2 linked regions of the Jilunia laotingensis genome follow. The protein of the gene in region 1 interacts with the protein of each later gene in a pairwise test. Links are inferred from orthologs where the notes say so. Each region holds a gene or a part of one and is shown on either strand. Other genes may lie near its edges.

Region 1 (11,541 bases):
AACCGCGGTCAGGATTTCTTCAACCCCCATACCAGTTTTGCCGGAAGCACGAATAATCTCCTCACGCTTGCAACCTAGAAGCTCAACGATTTCATCTTCCACCTCTTCGGGCATGGCACTTGCCATATCACATTTGTTGATCACCGGAATGATCTCCAAATCATGTTCAATAGCCATATAAAGATTGGAAATAGTTTGTGCTTGAACACCTTGTGAAGCATCTACAATGAGCAACGCGCCTTCACAGGCAGCTATTGACCGGGATACTTCATATGAAAAGTCCACATGTCCCGGAGTATCGATCAGATTCAGAATATACTTTTCACCTTTATGAGCAAATTCCATTTGTATAGCATGACTCTTAATGGTAATCCCCCTCTCCTTTTCCAAATCCATATTATCAAGCATTTGTCCTTCGGTAACTTGGATAGTATTGGTGAATTCCAGCAAACGGTCTGCTAATGTCGACTTACCATGATCAATATGGGCAATAATACAAAAATTACGTATATTCTTCATTTTCAACAGTTATCTATTTATAAACAAGATAATTACATAAGATAGCCATTATTCAGTAAAACTATAGCAAAACAAATAATAGTATACTAGTGAAATAAGACCTCTTTTTATGGCCGCAAAGATAATGAAAATAATCCAATACTTTCATGTTGTTTATGACTATAAGTTGCTGAAGGGGAACATCAGAAATTGATCAATTTCAGTTGAGTAATCAGATTATAAAACGAAGACTGATAAATATCCATCACATCATACATCCAATTTCCATAAGATATTATAAAAAAATGCGTTGATTACATTTTATAATGTATCAACGCATTTTTTTATTGGTAAGTGAACCGTACTGTTAGTTCAATTTAATGAAAAGCTCACCTTCAACTTCCTGAGTGGAGATCTTGTCTTCTCTCAATAACCAGCCAAGTCCCAAGAACAGGTCTTTATCAACCAGTTTAGTTGCTTTTTTAATTTGCTTAGCTGTCAGTCCTTCTGTTCCATTCAGTGCAACCCAGATTTTACCTGCAATTTCACCTGCTTTTTCTTTCAACATTACTTTTGAAAATTTAGTTAGACATGATATAAAATTCCGCAGTCAATAACAACTTTCAGATTTTATTTCAGCCGCAAAGATAGTTATATTTATGTTATATAACAGTTTATTAGTTCTTTTTTTACAGTAAATGTAAGAAAAACGGCTTTTTCATTCCTCTTTAGAGTGCTTTTCCAGGTACTCAGACCATATTCTGGCGGCTTCCTCTACCATCTTTGCACAGGGACGTTTAGCATAGTAATGTTTAGTTCTTTCTTCAGGAATAGACGAAAGCTGAGTCTTTTTGTTCAGCCCTAATAATTCACCACAATTTATAGAGCCGTTCCTTCTTTTGAACTCTTCTGCCAATTCTTGTACCAAAGCATAATTAGCAGCCTTGCCTACTTTATCAGCACCGTCTGTTGCTCCGGTTTCCAACCCTGCTAATAAAAACATGCCACAAGCAGCACCACAAGTTTCCCTCATACGTCCGATACCTCCTCCAAAAGAGGCCGCCATCCGCAATGCCTGTTCTTGTGTAAATCCATACATATCGGCAAAAGCAGCTACCACAGATTGCGAACAATTATACCCACTTTTAAAAAGCTCTATAGCACGTTGAATTCTATCTTCCATTTTTATTTCTATAATTGATTTATGCAAAATTAGAAAAAAGTATCTTTGCGGAAGAATTTTAAAAACAGAAAATTATGGCGATGACATTCGATATACAATTAGCACACTATCCACGTGGTTTCCACCTGATCACCGAAGATATCGTTTCACATTTATCAGAACTACCAGAAAGCGGCTTACTCGTAATTTTTATTAAACACACTTCAGCAGCTATCACAATAAATGAAAATGCCGATCCGGATGTCCGGCAAGATTTTCAGACTTACTTTAACAAGGTTGTTCCGGACGGAGCAAATTATTTCATCCATACTTTGGAAGGTCCCGATGATATGAGTGCCCACATCAAAGCATCACTTATAGGCAGTTCAATCACAATCCCCATCAAGAATCACAGACTTAACTTGGGGACTTGGCAAGGAATCTATTTATGTGAATTCCGAAATGGTGGGGATCACCGTAAATTAAGTATTACTATAATCTAAGTATTCAATCAGCCACTTCCAACATCATCGGACAATGATCGGAGTGTACTGCCTGATTCAAAATACAGGCATTTTTAAGCAACGGACGCATAGGTTCACTGACCATACAGTAGTCAATACGCCATCCTTTATTTTTTGCCCGCGAATTGAAACGATAACTCCACCAGGTGTATTCTTGCTTTTCAGGATATAATGCCCGAAAAGAATCAATAAATCCGGTAGATAGAAAACGAGTCATCCATTCCCGTTCTTCCGGCAAAAAACCACTATTTGTCGCATTTCGTATAGGATCGTGAATATCTATCGCTTCATGGCAAATGTTATAATCTCCGCAAAGTATGAGCTTTCTGCGTGATTTCTGCAATTCGGTAACATACTTCTGAAAAGCCTCCAACCAAACCATTTTAAAAGCCTGACGTTCGTCTCCGCTGGTTCCGGACGGATGATAGACGCTTACTATCGACAAATCACCATAATCGGCACGGATAAAACGCCCTTCATTGTCATATTCATCAATCCCCATACCATATTCCACATAGTCAGGTTCACACCGGGTCAGTATGGCTACTCCGCTATATCCCTTTTTCTGGGCTGAATATAAATAAGCCTTATATCCTAACGCTTCAAACGGTTCTGCCGGATACTGTTCCGGTTGCAACTTCGTTTCCTGCAAACATAAAACATCGGGTAACTCCTGCGACAGCCACTCGGGTAAGCCCTTAGCTACAGCTGCACGCAGACCATTTACGTTATAAGTTATTATCCTCATAAAATTCTTTTATATGTTTTCAAATCAATATCTTTAATACGGGCAATCTTCATAAACTCCATAGTAGTATATAAAAAGCAAATACTAATCATTTACATTTCTTCGCTTCCCAGTCTATTATTGCAGTTTTACGAGTCAGTCCCCAATGATAGCCACCCAAGGTACCATCGGAACGAACAACACGATGACAAGGAATCAGAAACGCCACCGGGTTGTCTCCAACAGCAGTACCTACGGCACGGGACGCTTTCGGACTATGAAGGTACCGAGCTATATCACCATAAGTCGTTAATGCTCCCAATGGTATTTTCAGAAGTGTATTCCATACCTTCAACTGGAAATCTGAAGCCTTAACATATAATTTCACATTCTTAATATCCTCACACCCCGTATTCAAAATAGCTACCGCATGCTCTTGCAACTTATCAGAACGGCGTTCAAAAGCTGCCATCGGGAAAAGACTTGCCAACTCTTCCAAAGCTTTCTCACGTTCGTCAGCGAAAGCCATATAACAAACACCCTTAGTAGTAGAAGCTACTAAAACGTCCATGAAAGATGTACTTTCAAAATTATAACTTATCGATAAATTACGTCCGCCAACACCGCACTCCTCATTTGACATTCTTTCAATACTTATGAAATGCTCGTGTGAAGTACCTTCTCCATAACGAACAAAATTCAAACTTTCCCCCATACCTGTTTATTTATGAAAACAATAACATTATATTCAGAGCAGAAACTACAATTGCAATTGTATAAAGCACGAACGTACTCCAGCGACTGTTCACGTAATTGCCCATCACTTTCTTTGATGAAGTTAACCCCACTTGCAGAAATACCGTAAATGGCAACTGAATGCTCAAAATCATTTGTGAGATCAATAGCCCCTTGAATGGATCACCAATAAAAAAAATTAATAACAACGCAATCCCCAATGAAAGAATGACTCCCATTTGAGAATGGCTATCTTTAATATGATAAGATTCTCCAAAAATCCCCGCGAAAATAGATCCTGCAGCCATGCCACTCGTTATGGTGGAAGAGATTCCTGCCATAAGCAACGCCAAGGCAAAAACAATGGCAGCATTATTTCCCAACAAAGGTTCCAATAGTGATTTTGCCTGTTGCAATTCTTCTACTTGTATACCACTCTTAAAAAAAGTAGCTGCTGCCAAAAGTATCATAGCACTGTTAATAGCCCAACCTATTATCATTGAAAAAAGAGTATCAAACAGCTCGTATTTCAATACTTTACGAATAGACGAGTCATCTTGTTTGTTATATTCATGACTCTGTATCACCTCCGAATGAAGAAACAGATTGTGAGGCATGACTACCGCACCGAGTACACTCATGATAATCAGCATGCTTCCTTTTGGAAAAGTCGGAGTCACCCACCCCTCAACCGCCATCGGCCAATCAATGTCAACCAAAAACAGTTCATATATAAATGACAACCCGATAACAGAAACAAAAGCAATGATCGAACGTTCTATTTTTTTATAAGAATTGGTAAACAGCATAATAGAAACAAAAACAGTAGTTAATACTGCTCCCCATATTATGGGTATATCGAACAACATTTCTAAAGCGATCGCACCACCCAGAATCTCCGCTAAAGAAGTGGATATAGAAGCTACGACTGCTGTTGCAAGAATAGGCCGTGATACCCATTTCGGAGTATACTGTGTAGCTGCCTCAGATAAACACAAACCGGTAACAATGCCCAAATGCGCCACATTATGTTGAAGTATTATCAACATGATAGTCGACAATGTTACCACCCATAATAATGAATAACCAAATTCAGAGCCTGCTGCAAAGTTCGATGCCCAATTGCCAGGATCGATAAATCCTACAGTGACAAGTAATCCCGGACCGATATATTTGAATACGTCCAATCCACCCAGATAGCGTTTATGATCTTTACGCTTCAAATCTTTAAAAATATTCCGCATAATAAAGTTTTGTTCTTCTATAATGTTTGTACAAAAATACGACTAAATGTCATATAAAAACAAGTTTATATACATTTCTTGGCATTGATAATTGATAATTGATCATTAAATAAAAACAATCATTTCACTTGTTAGGTTCACAGTTAACCATTATCTTTGTATATTATCACTAAATTAAAACAATTATGAAGAAAATCCTTTCTGCGATATGTCTGGCATTGATCATTCTTACCTCTTGCCAGCAAGCGAAACAAAAGGTATTTGAGATTGCTTCTCAAGAAGTCAACAAACAGTGTCCTATGAAGATAGATGATGTAACAAGAATGGACAGTACGACTTATACAAGCAAAGACAATACCTTTACTTATTATTATACACTTAGCGGTGCTGCGGATGATCCAAGTGCAGTAGAAGCTACTCAGAAGCAAATGGAAGAAAAACTTCCTGGTATTATTAAATCGACCAATGAATTAAAAATATATAGAGAAGCAAAAGTGACTATGCTTTACATTTATTTCTCAGAGAAAACTCAACAAAAGCTCTTTAGTGTAAAAGTAACTCCTGATATGTATCAATAATAAAATTCTTATAAACAATAACAGAGACACTTTTAAAAATGTCTCCGTTATTGTTTATAAGATCGAATCTTAATACCCCATGTCGTGTAATGCCCGGCAAAGCTGATCTGGACAAGAAGTCGAGCGAGTACCACACTGAATACCTTCCAGTTTTGCAATTACCTCTTCCACTTTCATCCCCGTTACCAACCGAGAAATTCCTTGCAAATTACCATTGCATCCACCCCAGTAAGCTACCTCTTTCAGAATACCATCCTCTACATCGATTTCGATACATGAGCTACACGTGCCATGAGTTTTATAGATATTTTTCATTATTCTTCGTCTTGGGCCGGCTTCATGTTTGTATAAACATTCTGAACATCCTCGTCCTCTTCCAAACGTTCCACCATTTTATCGATGGTAGTGCGTTGTTCTTCCGTCACATCTTTCTCGTCATTTGGAATACGAGTAAATTCGGCACCTTTCACTTCAAAGCCATTATCTTCCAGATATTTCTGAATTTGGGCGAATGATTTAGGATCACCATAGATCGTTACTTCATCTTCATCCTCATCATACTCATCCTCTACTCCATAATCTATTAATTCAAGAATCAGATCATCCATCTCCAACCCCTCTTTCTTGGTGATGGTAAACATTGACTTCCAAGAGAACATGAAATCAAGACTGCCGGATGTACCTAACGAGCCCCCGAATTTATTGAATATGCTACGTACATTAGCCACCGTACGGGTCGTGTTGTCCGTTGCGGTTTCTACGAATACAGCAATTCCAAAAGGTCCGTATCCTTCATAATTCATCTCTTTATAGTCTTTCTGGTCTTTGCCCATTGCATTCTTGATAGCGCGTTCTACGTTATCCTTGGGCATGTTCTCGCGTTTTGCAGTGGCAACCACAGCACGCAAGTGCGGATTATTCTCAGGGTCCGGTCCTCCTGCTTTCACAGCAATAGCAATTTGCTTACCTATTCTCGTAAATGTACGAGCCATGTTACCCCATCTTTTCAGCTTGGTAGCTTTTCTATATTCGAATGCTCTTCCCATTGGTTTATAGTTTTATTGTTAAATTTTAATTTTCAAGTATGTCTTAAGATGCTATCTCAGTTTTGCACCCAGCTTATCTTCCAGGTTCTTCACTAATTTCGACATGATCTTATCAATCATCTTATCATTCAATGTCTGCGTTTCATCTTGCAACAAAAAGCTGACTGCATAAGATTTCTTACCTGCTTCAAGGTTCTTGCCTTCGTACACATCGAAAAGCTCGACTTCTTTCAGCAGCTTTTTCTCTGTCTCATAAGCTATCTTTTCAATTTCGGCAAACTGGATATTCTTATCAAGCAGTAGAGCCAAGTCACGTTTTACGGCAGGGAATTTAGATATTTCCTTGTAGCTTATTTTCACCGAACGGATCGCTTTCATTAATTCTTTCCAGTTCAGATCGGCATAATACACTTCATTATCGATATCAAATGCCTTTAATAACTTCTTGGATACCACTCCAAATGTAGCCAGACGTTTTCCACCTTTCGTATTCATATAAAGTGCTGTTGCAAAAATATCATCAGAAAGATTGCCTGTTACCAGATTATGCAAATCCAGCCCAAGGCGTTTCATTATGTTTTCAACATACGCCTTCAATTCATACACTGAACTATTTTCATCAGGATGTGCCCATGAATTAGAAACTTTCTTGCCGGTAACCCATAATCCGAGATGATAATCTTCCGAATATGCGGCAAGTACCTTTTCCGGATTCTTCTTATCCGCATCGAAATAATAGCAATTACCGAATTCGAAGAATTTCAAATCGGCATTCTTCCGATTTGTGTTATGTGCAATACTTCCAAGACCGCCAAACAACAAGGTTTGGCGCATACAATTCAAATCTGCACTTAATGGATTCATCAGCATTACCAAATGATTGGAGGGATACGATTCCAATCCGTCATAATACGCCGCACGAGTCAATGAGTTGTTCAAAATTTCATTAAAACCACAGCCTACCAATTGTTCGGCAATCAAATTCTGCAATTTATTAGATTTATCAGACTCCCCTTTCGTTGTCAAGCTTGATTTCAAAGTAGTCGGAATTTCTACATTATTATATCCGTAAATACGTAAGATATCTTCAATCACATCACAATCGCGCTGTACATCTACACGGTACGGAGGGATCGCAAGAGTGAGTCCTTCGGTTGTTTCATTCAGAATTTTCATTTCCAGACTGGTTACGATGCTTTTAATCGTCTCGACCGGAATCACTTTTCCAACCAATGAATGCACCTTTTCATAAGACAGTTCAACAACAAAATCCTGAGCAGGTGCCACACAAATATCCTTTATTTCACTCGAAATGGTTCCGCCTGCCAATTCTTTAACCATCATGGCTGCCAATTTCAGACAATAGATGGTTGCATTAGGATCTATGCCTCTCTCGAAACGGAAAGAAGCATCTGTATTGAGGCCATGACGACGAGCTGTCTTACGTACCCATGTCGGATGGAAATAAGCACTTTCTATAAATACATTCGTAGTAGTTTCCGTAGAACCTGAATCTAATCCGCCAAATACACCTGCGATACACATCGCTTCTTCTTTGTTGCAAATCATTAAGTCACGTTCATTCAATTTGCGTTCTACACCGTCCAAAGTGACAAACGGGCTACCCTCCGACATCGTTTTCACAACAACCTCGCCTCCTTTGATTTTATCAGCATCAAAACAATGCAACGGTTGACCAAAAGCATGTACTATATAATTAGTGATATCTACCACATTATTAATAGGACGCAAACCAATAATACGAAGTTTATTCTGCAACCATTCGGGACTTTCCTTTACTGTAACCCCTTTTACCGTCACACCGGCATAACGCGGACATGCTTCACTATTTTCTACCGTTACACTGATGTCAAGATCATGGTTTTCTACCGTAAAACGATCTACTGACGGACGATTTAATGTTGCCTGGTAACCATTTTGGATAAGATATGCGTATAAATCACGAGCTACTCCGTAATGTGAGCATGCATCTGCACGGTTCGGAGTAATATCCACCTCAAGGACATAATCACTCTTTACGTTATAATAATCTTTGGCTAAAGTGCCCGGGATGGCATTTTCCGGCAATACGATGATTCCATCATGAGAAGTTCCGATACCGATTTCATCTTCCGCACAAATCATTCCTATAGATTCAACACCGCGAATCTTCGACTTTTTAATCGTAAAACATTCATCCCCATCGTAAAGTTTCGTGCCCAATGTGGCAACAACTACTTTTTGTCCGGCAGCAACATTCGGTGCGCCACAAACGATTTGAGTAGGTTCGCCATTTCCCAAATTTACAGTTGTGATGTGCAAATGGTCTGAATTAGGATGTTCCACACAAGTCAGAACTTCACCGATCACCAGACCTTCCAGACCACCTTTAATGGTTTGAACTTCTTCCACGCCTCCCGTTTCCAGTCCGATGGAAGTAAGCGCAGCAGCCACTTCATCAGGTGTCAGATCGAAGTTAACATACTCTTTCAGCCAATTATAAGAGATATTCATATCATTAAGTTTTTATTGTTTCTCAAAAAAGACTCGCAAAGTTAATAAGATTTTTTGGTTGGCGGGGAATTAATAGGTAGAAAATTAACCAAATAGAAAAAGCCGACACGAATCCGCATAGGAATTAGCACCGGTCATTTTCATCAATATCACTTGTTACGAATCGTATAATCTATTTTCTATTAAAAAGGCAACGGCCCTTCACTGCTTCCTCCAAAAGGATTCCCTCCCTGAGGAATAAAATCGGGAGCCGGTGGAGGCACACTTGCGGGTGAAGAATTCATTCGCGAACCAAGGATGGCTCCTTCATCGGGAGTAGGAATCACCATATCGTCTTCCGGATTCTGGAAACGGGTATATTCTCCTTTGAACCGGAGAAGCACGTCTCCCACCGCACCATTACGGTGTTTTGCAATAATGATCTCAGCCATGCCCCGCAAGTCATTCCCATGATCATCCTGATAGATCTTGTAGTATTCCGGTCGATGAATAAAACAGACCATATCGGCATCCTGTTCGATAGCACCGGATTCACGAAGATCACTCAATTGGGGACGTTTTCCTTCTATGCCTTCACGATTCTCGACACCACGATTCAACTGGGACAAGGCAATAATAGGAATATTCAATTCTTTGGCAAGCCCTTTCAACGAACGCGAGATGGTACTAACCTCTTCCTGACGACTGCCAAAAGCCATCCCACTGGCATTCATCAACTGGAGGTAGTCAATAATTATGATCTTCACATTGTGTTCGCGAACCAAACGGCGTGCCTTCGTACGAAGTTCGAATACAGACAGAGAGGGTGTATCGTCTACATAGAGCGGAGCATCTATCAAGTCTTTCAGCTTATAGTCGAGTTGCTGCCACTCGTATGCCGCAAGCTGTCCACTCTTTATTTTCTCACTTGGAATCTCGCATACATTTGAAATCAGACGATTGACCAACTGCACGTTACTCATTTCAAGAGAGAACAACGCAACCGGATTACGAAAGTTAACAGCAATGTTCCTTGCCATAGAAAGCACGAAGGCCGTTTTACCCATCGCAGGCCGGGCAGCAATAATAATGAGGTCGGAATTCTGCCAACCGGCAGTCATCTTATCCAATTTGGTATAACCACTCTCCAAACCACTCAAACCATCCGTCCGTGCAGCAGCTTTCTGAATCAATTGATACGCTTCGCTAATCACAGGGTTGATCTGCGTATAATCTTTCTTCAGATTCCGCTGGGATATTTCAAAAAGCTTACCTTCCGCCTCCTGCATCAGATCATCGACATCGAGTGTCTCGTCAAATGCTTTACTCTGGATTCCACTGGTAAAGGTGATGAGTTCGCGTGCCAAATATTTCTGCGCGATAATGCGGGCATGATATTCGATATGGGCGGAAGAAGCTACTTTACTACTCAACTGAGTAATATAAAAAGGTCCGCCTACCTCCTTCAACTCCCCTCTTTTAGCAAGTTGCTCCTTTACAGTCAGGATATCCACCGGCTTCTGGTTAACTGCAAGATCGGTGATTGCAGCATAAATCAACTGATGACGATGCTCATAAAAAGATTCCGGACGAAGGATCTCACTCACTAATGAATAAGCATCTTTCTCAATCATCAAAGCACCCAATACCGCTTCTTCCAATTCGGTTGCCTGTGGCTGTATTCGGCCATAATCAGTGACAGGTTGAGTCGCCTTAGGTTTGGTATTACGCGGGGTTCTTTTTTGTTGTTCAGCCATCTTTATACTTACAATTTAACTATTTACGAATGGAAAAATATATATCAAATCTTACTAAATGCATTCCAAACACGCTATTAACGTGAAAGGGACAACAAAGATAGAATATATTAATGAAGAATGAAGAATGAGCAATGAAGATTTTGCTAACTTTGCATAGTTTAAAAAAACGAGTAACTTCAATCGCCTATAATTAAATCGTAAATTAAGAGATGATCACATTTCCAAATGCTAAAATAAACCTCGGGCTGAATATTACCGAGAAGCGTCCGGATGGATACCACAATCTTGAAACCATTTTTTACCCTGTCCCTCTCGAAGACGCGCTGGAGATTCATGTTGCAAGTCATACCAAAGAAAAAATCACTCTGCAACAGAAAGGTATTGTCTTAGACGGGAATCCGTATGACAACCTGGTTGTAAAAGCCTACCGATTATTGGATAAAGAATTCGACTTACCACCTGTAGACATCCATTTATATAAGCGCATTCCTTGTGGCGCAGGATTGGGAGGAGGTTCGTCGGATGCAGCTTCCATGCTAAAGCTACTTAATAAAAAGTTCTCATTAGAGCTAACGGACATTGAACTGGAGAAGTATGCCGCCATGTTAGGAGCTGATTGCGCTTTCTTTATTAAAAACATCCCTACATATGCGGAAGGGATCGGGAATATTTTCTCCCCCGTTACCCTTTCATTAAAAGGTTATAAAATCATATTGGTCAAACCGGATATTTTTGTTTCAACGCGTGAAGCATTTTCCCTGATAAAGCCCCATA
Region 2 (11,517 bases), 790 kb from region 1 along the record:
TTCCTGTCGGATATTTCTTCTCAGGAGCTTGTTCTTGCCCCTTTAGACTCTTTGATTACTGTTGGATATGCAACGGGGAAAACAAAGAACGTGTCGGGATCTGTAGAAAAGATTACCGAATTACAGATGAACCGGGATCAGATAAACAATCCATTGGATGCTATTCGTGGACGTGTACCCGGACTTACCATTCAGCGTGGTTCAAATGGACCGGCCGCACTGGATGCGGTACGTCTTCGAGGGACAACGTCATTGACCAGTGGAAACGATCCGCTCATCATTGTTGACGGAGTATTTGGGGATTTGAATATGCTTACTTCCATTTATCCCACGGATATCGAAAGTTTCACTATTCTGAAAGATGCTTCTGAAACTGCACAGTATGGTTCCCGTGGAGCATCCGGAGTGATTGAAGTTACTACCAAGAAGGGCGTGAGTGGAAAGACAAGAGTCAGTTATAACGGTAGTTTCGGTATAACTTCGGTATATAAAAACTTGGAGATGCTCTCCGCTGAGACTTTTCGTAAAGTTGCCGGTGAACGGGGAATATCCATTCTCGACCAAGGTAACAACACCGATTTTCAAAAGGAAATAGAACAAACCGGTTTTCAGCAAAATCATCATGTTGCATTCTACGGTGGTTCCGATGCTTCAAACTATCGTATTTCTTTGGGGTATGTAGATCGCCAAGGGGTAATCCTAAATGAAGATATGAAGAACTTCACCTCCAACATGAATATGACTCAGAAAGTTTTCGGTGATTTTATTCGTTGTGATCTCGGCATGTTCGGTTCCATACAGAAGAATCATAATCTTTTCGATCTTCAAAAAACATTCTATTCGGCTGCCACATTTAATCCCACTTTCCCGAATCATAAGAATTTGATAACCAATTCTTGGGATCAGATTACGAATGCCAGCCAGATTACTAATCCGTTGGCATGGATGGAGGTGAAAGATCAGGATGCAGCTTCTCATATCAGTACCCATGCGAAATTTACTTTCAATTTATTCGAAGGGCTTAAATTGGTCATGTTCGGTTCCTATACTTATAATATCGTGGAGAACTCCCAATATTTACCAACTGCTGTTTGGGCACATGGTCAGGCATATAAGGGCACGAAGAAGATGGAATCTCTGCTGGGAAACCTAATGTTGACTTATCACAGAAATTGGAAGAAACACTTTTTTGATGTGCTGACTCTTGCCGAACTTCAGAAGGAAACATATACCGGATATTATACTACGGTAACGAATTTCAGTACTGACAAATTTGGGTTTGATAATCTTCAAGCCGGTGCTTTGCGACCGTGGGAAGGTACAAATTCTTATTTTGAAGAACCACATCTTGTCTCTTTTATGGGACGTTTCAATTACACCTATGCCGATCGTTACATTCTTACTGTAAATGCCCGTGCGGATGCTTCTTCCAAATTCGGTAACAATCATAAATGGGGATTCTTTCCCTCCGTATCTGCTGCTTGGGCAGTAAATGAAGAAAAATTTATGAAACAAATTACCTGGATCGATAATCTGAAGTTCCGTGTGGGGTACGGACTGGCGGGCAACCAGAATGGAATAGATTCTTATACGACACTGGGGCTGGTTCGTCCCAATGGAGTGGTTCCGGTCGGAAATTCAGCTACTGTTACTCTGGGAGATATGCAAAATACGAACCCAAATTTAAAGTGGGAAGTTAAACATACGTTTAATGCCGGTGTAGACTTTGGAATGTTTGGAAACCGGTTATTACTTTCCGCCAATTATTATAATTCCCGGACAACGGATATGCTTTATCTTTATAATGTCAGCGTACCACCGTTTATATTCAATACTCTATTGGCAAATATCGGTTCAATGCGTAACAGCGGTACGGAAATAGCCGTTGGAGTTACGCCATTAAAAACACGGGATATGGAGTTGAATATCAATGTGAATATGACTTTCCAACGGAATAAATTATTATCATTAAGTGGTGATTATGATGGAGAAAGGATTTCCGCTCCCCAATATAAAAGTCTGGCAGGACTTGATGGAGCCGGATTCCACGGTGGATATAATCACATTGTTTATCAGATAGTCGGTCAACCTTTAGGAGTTTTCTATTTACCGCATTGTACCGGATTGATCTCTGACGGTGAAGGTGGTTATACTTATGCTATTGCAGATCTGAATGGGGGAGGAGTGAGCCTTGAAGATGGTGAAGACCGCGCTGTAGCGGGACAGGCAGTACCAAAAACATTGTTGGGTTCGAATATCAGTTTCCGGTATAAACGTTTGGATGTTTCTCTTCAAATTAATGGGGCTTTCGGACATAAGATTTATAATGGGACTTCGCTGACTTATATGAATATGAATATTTTTCCTGACTATAATGTGATGAAAGAAGCTCCGCAACGGAATATAAAAGATCAGACTGCCACTGACTACTGGCTTGAAAAGGGCGATTATATTAATTTCGATTACCTTACTATCGGGTGGAATGTGCCGGTGGAAAAATGGAGTAAATATATTCAGTCTTTACGTCTCGCTTTTACTATCAACAATTTGGCAACCATCAGCGGCTATTCCGGTTTATCGGCTATGATCAACAGTTCTACTGTGAATTCTACGTTGGGTGTCGATGATAAACGGGGATATCCTTTGGCACGTGTTTATACCCTCGGCCTTAGTATTAACTTCTAAAAATGAAATGACTATGAAACGTTCGGCAGCATATATAATAATGTGGATTGCTCTTTTTATAATCCAAACTTCCTGTGATGACTTTCTTCGGGAGGAGCCACGGGATAAGATCTATGAAGAAGAAGCATTCGATAATCTTTCCGATCTTTACCTTAATACGGTGGCCACATTGTACAATAATATCGGTGGGTGTAGTGACAGTCAGGGATTGCAAGGTACGGGACGAGGCATTTATGATCTCAATACATTTACTACTGATGAGGCGATAATGCCTACCCGCGGTGGAGATTGGTATGACGGTGGATTTTGGCAAGGGCTTTTTCTCCACCGATGGGGTGTCAACAATGATGCCATACAGGCTACGTGGGAATATTTATATAAAGTGATTTTGCTTAGTAACAAGTCACTTGAAAAAATAGAGCTTTATAAAAAGACTCATGGTGATTTTCCGGAATTGGATGCTTACCGTTCGGAGGTGCGTGCTTTCAGGGCGCTCTATTATTATCATCTTCTTGATCTTTTTGGCCGTGTGCCGTTGGTGCTTTCGTCTTCGATGCCCATGAAGGAGGTCGTACAACGGTCACGATCGGAATTATTCAAATTTGTGTTTCGTGAATTGCAAGAATCTGCCCCCCTCTTGAATACTTCTCATAGCAACCTGCCCGGTAGTTATTATGGTCGCATTACACGCCCGGTCGCCTATTTCTTGCTGGCAAAGCTGGTGTTGAATAGTGAAATTTATATGGATGATGATTGGACGGACATGGACTTTCCGGAAGGTAAAAATATTTATTTTACCGTTGGAGGTAAGTCATTGAACGCTTGGCAAACCGTTGAAGCTTATTGTGATTCCGTTACCCAAACCGGATACCGTTTGGAAGACGATTACACAACAAATTTTGCTGTATTCAATGAAGCTTCTATTGAAAATATATTCGTGATACCTATGAATAAGAATCTGTATACCAACCAGATGCAGTACCTGTTCCGTTCCCGTCATTACAACCATGCCAAGGCTTACGGATTGGGAGGAGAAAACGGTTCGAGTGCGACTCTTGAGGTACTTCAGACATTTGCTTACGGTACGGATGAGGTAGATCCGCGTTTTGATATGTGTTATTTCGCAGGAGTCGTTTACGATCTGAAAGGAAAAATTGTAAGAATGGATGATGGTACGGTATTGGAATATCTTCCCTGGGAAGTTGCTCTTGACGTGTCGAATACTCCCTATGAAAAGACGGCAGGTGCGCGTATGAAGAAATATGCCATTGATGAGACAGCCACCAAAGATGGTAAATTGATGGAAAATGATATTGTTCTCTATCGATATGCCGATGTTTTGCTGATGAAGTGTGAAGCAAAAGTGAGAAATGGTGAAGATGGTAATGCTGAATTACATCAAGTTCGTTCCCGTGTTCATGCCCCTTACCGGGAAGCTACCTTGGAAAACATTTTGGCGGAACGACAAATGGAACTTGCTTGGGAAGGATGGCGGAGACAAGACCTAATCCGGTTCGGACGTTTCACCCACGCTTATAATAGCCGTCCTCAACTTCCGGGTGAAGAGAATGGTTATACGACTGTTTTTCCTATCCCGGATAATATAATACGCATGAATCCGGCTTTAACTCAGAATCCTGGATATAAATGAAAAACAAAAGCCCGGTATGGCACCGGGCTTGCTTTAGTCAAAGAAACTTTTGAATTTCTTGAATATTTTATCTTTGATCGATGTGTTTGGCTTAAAATTGTCAGAACCATCCAACTTTTCAAGAATATTCTTCTCTTCTTTATTCAATGCTTCCGGAACGTATACACTGACATTTACTAATAAATCTCCGGTTCCGTATCCATTGACATTCGGCAGTCCTTTGCCTCGCAAGCGAAGGACTTTGCCCGGCTGAGTTCCTGAGTCAATCTTAACTTTAACTTTACCATCAATGGTAGGTATTTCTACCGCACCGCCCAAGGCAGCCGCAGGGAAGCTGAGGAGCAGATTGTATATCAAATCGTTTTCGTCACGGATCAGTTCGGGATGTGACTCTTCTTCCACAAGGATCAAAAGGTCACCGGGAACGCCATTGTGTTTTCCTGCATTACCTTTGCCACTCATGGAGAGTTGCATACCCTCGGCTACACCGGCCGGAATTTTTACCGTTACCACTTCTTCACCGTATACTATCCCGTCACCACCACATTCTTTGCATTTATTCTTTATGATTTTTCCCTCACCGTTACAGGTCGGACAGGTGGTACGTGTCTGCATCGTACCTAATATGGTTTGTTGGTTACGAATGACCGACCCGCTTCCTTTACAGGTAGGACAAGTTTCCGATCCACCGTCTCCTTCGGCACCCGTACCGTGACAATGTGTACACGATACATATTTCTTCAGTTTGAATTTCTTTTCTACGCCTGTGGAGATTTCCTTCAAGTTTAATTTCACTTTTACCCGGAGATCGGAACCCCGGTAACGTCTTTGTTGTTGGCCACCGCCTCCACCGAATCCGCTGAAACCGCCAAAACCACCTCCGAAACCACCGCCTCCGCGGCCACCGAAGATGTCACCGAACATGGAGAATATGTCATCCATGGACATACTTCCGCCAAATCCTCCGAACGGACCACCGTTTCCGGCTGCTCCTCCCATACCGGCATGGCCGAACTGATCATACCGGGCACGCTTGTCCGGGTTGCTCAGTACATCGTAAGCTTCGGCTGCTTCCTTAAATTTTTCTTCTGCCATTTTATCACCCGGATTCTTATCCGGGTGATATTGGATGGCTTTTTTTCGGTATGCTTTCTTTATTTCTTCTGCTGTTGCGGTCTTTGTCACCTCCAGCACTTCATAGTAGTCTCTCTTTTCCATATGTTTTTTTATTCTCCAACTACCACTTTGGCGTGGCGCAGTACTTTATCGTTCAGTGTGTAACCCGTCTGAACACAGTCCAGAATCTTTCCTTTTTGTTTTTCTGACGGAGCGGGGACTACTGCGATGGCTTCATGATAATCGGTGTCCAAAGCTTGATCTTTGGTTTCGATTATTTTCACGCCATTTTGGTTCAATACAGCAATGAATTTGTTGTAAATGAGTTCAACGCCTTCTTTCACTGCAGCCACGTCCGTAGCTTTCTCCATGGTCTGAAGCGCGCGTTCCAGATCATCAACAACGGGAAGGATACTGCTTAAACTCTTTTCACCCCCATTCAGGATCAGTTCGGCCTTTTCTTTCATCGTACGTTTACGATAGTTGTCAAATTCGGCCGACAAACGAAGATATTTATCCTTCTGATCTTCGATGGTTGCATTGGCTTCTTCCAATTGTTTTTCGAGTTCATTCTCTTCAGCAAGGGGCGCTGTTTCTTCAACAGGGTTTTCTTTCGATTCTTTTTCCTCTTTCAAGTTCTCTGTTGCTTTAGCTTTTACCTCTTTTTCTTTAGCTTTTTCTTTCGGATTCATATCTTTATATTTTTTGTTCTTAATAAATGGATTCAGTTTCATGTCAACAAGACGTTTCAATATGATTGCTTCCCTGCAAAAACTCTGCCAATCTGTCTTATATGCCAAAAAACGTTGCAAAGGTAATGTTTTTATGTCAGATTGACACAACGTGCATAGTATGTTATTCATTAAAAATGCGTATCTTTGCGCCCTGTTTATTTTTAAATCGTAAATATAGAAGATGATTACAGTTTCGAACGTTTCGGTACAGTTTGGCAAAAGAGTATTATTCAATGATGTAAATCTGAAATTTACAAGTGGAAATTGTTACGGTATCATTGGTGCCAACGGTGCGGGGAAGTCTACTTTCCTTCGAACCATCTACGGTGACCTTGATCCGACCACCGGAACCATTACTTTAGGACCTGGCGAACGTCTTTCAGTCTTGAGTCAGGATCACTTTAAATGGGATGCATTCACTGTGATGGATACAGTGATGATGGGGCATACGGTATTGTGGGATATTATGAAGCAGCGTGAGGAGTTGTATGCCAAGACTGACTTTACGGATGAAGACGGCTTGAAGGTTTCCGAACTGGAGGAAAAGTTTGCCGAGCTGGACGGATGGAATGCAGAAAGTGATGCAGCGGCTCTGTTGAGCGGACTGGGTATCAAAGAAGATAAACATTATACATTGATGGGTGAATTGAGTGGTAAGGAGAAAGTACGTGTGATGTTGGCACAAGCTCTCTACGGTAATCCGGACAATCTTTTGCTGGACGAACCTACCAATGACCTGGATATGGAAACGGTTGCTTGGCTGGAAGAATATCTTTCGAATTTTGAGCATACCGTACTGGTTGTCAGCCATGACCGTCACTTCCTCGATTCGGTATGTACACATACGGTCGATATAGATTATGGAAAGATAAATCTCTTTGCCGGTAATTATAGTTTCTGGTATGAATCAAGTCAGTTGGCTCTTCGCCAGCAGCAGAACCAGAAGGCTAAGGCTGAAGAAAAGAAGAAAGAACTGGAAGAGTTTATCCGCCGCTTCAGTGCCAATGTAGCTAAGAGCAAGCAAACCACCAGCCGTAAAAAGATGCTGGAAAAGCTGAACGTGGAAGAGATCAAGCCTTCTTCACGTAAATATCCGGGTATTATTTTTACTCCCGAACGTGAACCGGGTAATCAGATATTGGAAGTGTCCGGCCTGTCCAAGAAGACGGATGAGGGTGTGGTGCTGTTCAATGATGTGAATTTCAATGTGGAGAAAGGGGACAAAGTGGTATTCCTTTCACGAAATCCGCGTGCAATGACTGCCTTCTTTGAAATCATTAATGGTAATTTGAAACCGGATGCGGGACATTTCAATTGGGGAGTGACCATCACTACGGCTTATCTACCGTTAGATAATACTGAATTCTTTAATTCGGATCTGAACCTTGTCGATTGGCTGAGTCAGTTTGGTGAAGGTAACGAAGTATATATGAAAGGATTCTTGGGGCGTATGCTTTTCTCCGGTGAAGAGGTTTTGAAGAAGGTAAGTGTGCTTTCCGGAGGTGAAAAGATGCGTTGCATGATTGCCCGTATGCAGCTTCGTAATGCGAACTGTTTGATTCTGGATACACCGACCAATCACCTTGACTTGGAATCTATTCAGGCATTTAACAATAATCTGAAATCGTATAAAGGAAATATCCTGTTCTCGTCTCATGACCATGAATTTATACAGACCGTAGCAAATCGTGTGATTGAGTTGACACCGAATGGTATCATTGATAAAATGATGGAATATGATGAGTATATCACTTCCGATCATATTAAAGAATTGCGCGCCAGAATGTACAACGATTGATCCTTGCTTCTGAGCAGTCGGTGCAATTAGGAGAAAACTTCTTACATAAATATACCTTCCGACTGTAGAGCTTCGACCTCACCGATGAACACCTTGTTGGTCGGTGATGAACGGCCCCTTCATCACCGATGAAGGGGCCGTTCATCACCGAGGTAGAATATGGGTGTTTCTTGCTTTGATTATCAGTTGTTTAGCAATTACCGTTTGATGCCGTTACATGGATGCCTAGACTTGAAATATGTTGACACGCTCTGTGCTAAGTATTTTATATATCATCTACCAGGCATGTGATACTTTGCACTATAACCTAAATTCTCGTTAATTCCTCATTCTTTCTGCGAACCTTTCCCAAAGAGTATCTGTTTTTATCGCAAACAATAAAAACGGATAGTATGAATTTTATCTGGTATATTCTGATAGGTATAGTAGCCGGTTACGTAGCCGGCAAGATAATAAGAGGCGGTGGCTTTGGGCTGCTTGTGAATCTTGTATTGGGAATCATCGGTGGAGTGTTGGGCGGTTGGGTATTCTCTCTGTTCGGCCTTGCTGCCACGGGTATTATCGGAAGTTTGATTACTTCTGTAGTAGGAGCCGTTCTCTTTTTATGGATTGCTTCCTTGTTCAGCCGACCTTGATGGAGGCAGTAGGAGAGTCGTATTTGTTTTATTAACCAATATATAAATTATTTGATTATGGGATGTGGAAATGCTAAATTCTTAGTAGGACTCGGAATCGGTTCTGCTATCGGTGCGCTGGCTTATCATTTTTCGCGCACAGCGAGAGCCAAGAAACTAAAATGTGATGTATTTAATGCTCTTCACGAAATTGAAGTAGATGCTGAAGCTGCTATGGAAGATGCCAAAACAAAAGCCGTTAAGGTTGGTACGAAAGTGGCAGGGAAAGTAGCTGAAAAGGCTAATGACGTGAAAGAGAAACTGAGTGAGGTAGGCCAATAAGCCTACCTTTTTATATATATCTTCTCCCCGGACAATGCTTTGTTCGGGGATTTTTTTGTTATATTTGGCAATTTACAATCGACCGGGAGCAACTATTTACGTATCATATAATAAACAAGGAAGTTATAGACAATGATAAATCAGGAGAAAATACAGGAACTGGTTGGCAAATGCCAAAAGGACGACATGGAGGCATTCGCATTGCTGGTCTCCGAATTCCAACCGATGATATACAGGGTGGCTTTCCGCTTGCTTTGCGATGAAGATGAAGCAAAGGATATGGTACAGGAAACCTTTGTTAAAATATGGTTAGGATTGAATTCCTATAATGGTGGGAGCCGTTTTTCTACCTGGATTTACAAAATAGCTTGCAATACATGCTATGATCGTTTACGGTCTATTCGTCACGCTCCTTTGGACAATGAAACTGATTATGTCGGCTCCATGGATATTCCATCTGCAGAAAATATAGAAATATCTTTTTCGAACAGGCAACTAAAAGAGTTGATCATGCAATATACCAATGATTTGTCGGCTCAACAAAGACTGGTTTTTATGTTGAGGGACGTGGAAGAACTGGACATGGCAGAAGTGCAGGTTATCACCGGACTATCGCCTGAAAAAATAAAGAATACACTCTATCTTGCGCGTAAGAATATACGTAATACAATGAATAAAATAGATCCCGACTTATGAAACATGAAGATAAAGATTACGAAAAGTGGCTGTCTGCAGTCAAGAGTAGACAACCTGTATTGGAAAATCCGAATGAATTGACAGATTTGATTCTGAAAAGGGTTTCCCGGATTAGAAGTGCAAAGAAACAGAGAAAAATTTTGGTTGGCACATGGATGTCAGGCGTGGCGGCAACCTTATTGTTGTGTCTGTTTATCAATGAAACGGTTATTGCTCCATCCTCTTATCAGGTAAAAGAAGAAAAGCAATGTGAATACTGGCAGAATAATTCATACTCTTCTTTGCCTGAAAACTGGGAAGAGATGAAAGCAATGGAAAAAGGGGCATTTTTGTCTTCCTATTATGCACAACTCCGGCAAATAAAGCAGGAGCGAATATCGGATATATTGAAGAAAAACCGCTAAAAAAGAATTTATTATGAAAGCAAAGATTTTTATGGCAGTCATTCTGGTGCTTGGGATGACTTCATGCAGCACTTATTATAAAATGAGTTCCCGGATTGAAGCTGATGGGAGTATGCATAGAGAAGTATATGCTTTGGGGGATTCTGCCTTCCGGGCAGGTGACAAGTCTCAGAATCCGTTTCTATTCCAATTGAATGACAAATGGCGGCTGGTGAATATGGACTCTACCCGTAAATATAATTTTTGGGGCGATGAAGAACCGTTGAATGTGATAGCCTCTCAGAGATTTCCCGAAGTGAACGGTGAATATTTTTCTACATTGCCGGGAAAGGAGTACATGAAACCGTTGGTAGTACCTCATGAAAAGTTGGATAAGAAATTCAGATGGTTTTATACCTATTATGAATATACGGCAACTTATCATGAACTTCCCGACAAAGGTCCGGTGCCGTTGAGTAAATTTCTGACACCGGAGGAACAACAGATTTGGTTTCGTGGAGATGAGGCCGCCTATGCCGGTCTGAATGGAATGGAACTTGACAACAAGCTGGATGATATAGGATCGAAGTTCTGGCAATGGTATAACTGTACCCAGTTTGAAATAAGCTTTCGCATTATCAGCCAATTGGTAGAAAATCAAGGGGATACAACTTATTTGCACTGTATGGAAAAACAGAAAGAATCCGTATCTAAAAAAGTGCTTTCTGCTAATGAGAATTTTGATGGCAGTCCGGAGGCCATTTGCAGTATGTTTGATGAGGCGTGTCGTACAAAGTACTTCTTAGGATTGTATGCTTCGAACAAAGATGCTATGGACAAAAAGTTTGAAAAAGACAGTGAGGTCTCAGCACTCTTTTACTATGCCATCAAGTTTGAACTGACAATGCCCGGAAAATTGATCGCTACCAATGCGGATTCTCAAAGCGATGATGGCATTGCATGGAGAGTGGATGCTTTTCGTCTTGTTACAGGTGATTATTTGCTTACGGCTGAATCAAAAATGATTAATTATTGGGCATTTGGCGTTACATTGCTGCTTATACTTGCTTGCTTCGGTATCTGCTTGAAAAGGTACAGGCGTAAATAAGGCTGGGCTAACTGTAAACCGGTTATGATTTTATTTAAGGAACTAAAAACACAAAATCCCGACGAAATCACTTCGGCGGGATTCTATTTTACTTAAAAATGTGGCTACGTAATAAAATTATGACTAATTAATTAAATTCTGATACTGCAAAGATAGGGCATTTGACCCGTGGTCACAATCCCTTAAACGAGGTATATTACGTAGTCTTTTTAATTATATATAGTTACTTGCTTTCTTTTTCCCACAGATTATTCTCCGGATTATAACGCTTTATGATTCGTGCGGGGCTTCCGGCACAGACCGTATAAGGAGGAACCGGACGGATAACTACGCTTCCGGCAGCCACCACGCTATGCCTACCAAGTGTAACTCCCGGCAGGATGACAGCAT

The links.
Region 2: the proteins of H8744_RS13460 (region 1) and H8744_RS16965 interact in binary tests that used the Escherichia coli proteins (3 or more experiments, as listed by UniProt). The link is inferred for Jilunia laotingensis from one-to-one orthologs.

Annotation. Positions count from the first base shown.
Region 1 is NZ_JACRTF010000001.1:3,510,878-3,522,418, reverse strand. The notes cover bases 2,764-5,665. They hold H8744_RS13460 (Nramp family divalent metal transporter), read right to left. Parts: upstream 4,891-5,665; coding sequence 3,637-4,890; downstream 2,764-3,636. Other genes in these bases: H8744_RS13450 (TIGR03905 family TSCPD domain-containing protein), read right to left, coding at 5,538-5,665; H8744_RS13455 (DUF8479 domain-containing protein), read left to right, coding at 5,076-5,468; H8744_RS13465 (methylated-DNA--[protein]-cysteine S-methyltransferase), read right to left, coding at 3,021-3,626; H8744_RS13470 (exodeoxyribonuclease III), read right to left, coding at 2,764-2,932. Outside these bases: lepA (translation elongation factor 4), read right to left, coding at 1-519; H8744_RS13485 (winged helix-turn-helix domain-containing protein), read right to left, coding at 866-1,066; H8744_RS13480 (C-GCAxxG-C-C family protein), read right to left, coding at 1,217-1,681; H8744_RS13475 (secondary thiamine-phosphate synthase enzyme YjbQ), read left to right, coding at 1,756-2,163; more of H8744_RS13470, read right to left, coding at 2,168-2,763; more of H8744_RS13450, read right to left, coding at 5,666-5,783; H8744_RS13445 (YebC/PmpR family DNA-binding transcriptional regulator), read right to left, coding at 5,783-6,514; pheT (phenylalanine--tRNA ligase subunit beta), read right to left, coding at 6,566-9,028; dnaB (replicative DNA helicase), read right to left, coding at 9,211-10,764; ispE (4-(cytidine 5'-diphospho)-2-C-methyl-D-erythritol kinase), read left to right, coding at 10,977-11,541. UniProt on the Escherichia coli protein: H(+)-stimulated, divalent metal cation uptake system. Involved in manganese and iron uptake. Can also transport cadmium, cobalt, zinc and to a lesser extent nickel and copper. Involved in response to reactive oxygen.
Region 2 is NZ_JACRTF010000001.1:4,304,975-4,316,491, reverse strand. The notes cover bases 4,354-7,231. They hold H8744_RS16965 (nucleotide exchange factor GrpE), read right to left. Parts: upstream 6,145-7,231; coding sequence 5,563-6,144; downstream 4,354-5,562. Other genes in these bases: H8744_RS16960 (ABC-F family ATP-binding cassette domain-containing protein), read left to right, coding at 6,368-7,231; dnaJ (molecular chaperone DnaJ), read right to left, coding at 4,370-5,554. Outside these bases: H8744_RS16980 (SusC/RagA family TonB-linked outer membrane protein), read left to right, coding at 1-2,685; H8744_RS16975 (RagB/SusD family nutrient uptake outer membrane protein), read left to right, coding at 2,699-4,336; more of H8744_RS16960, read left to right, coding at 7,232-7,984; H8744_RS16955 (GlsB/YeaQ/YmgE family stress response membrane protein), read left to right, coding at 8,377-8,619; H8744_RS16950 (hypothetical protein), read left to right, coding at 8,677-8,940; H8744_RS16945 (RNA polymerase sigma factor), read left to right, coding at 9,073-9,636; H8744_RS16940 (hypothetical protein), read left to right, coding at 9,633-10,040; H8744_RS16935 (hypothetical protein), read left to right, coding at 10,054-11,127; H8744_RS18960 (acyltransferase), read right to left, coding at 11,351-11,517. UniProt on the Escherichia coli protein: Participates actively in the response to hyperosmotic and heat shock by preventing the aggregation of stress-denatured proteins, in association with DnaK and GrpE. It is the nucleotide exchange factor for DnaK and may function as a thermosensor.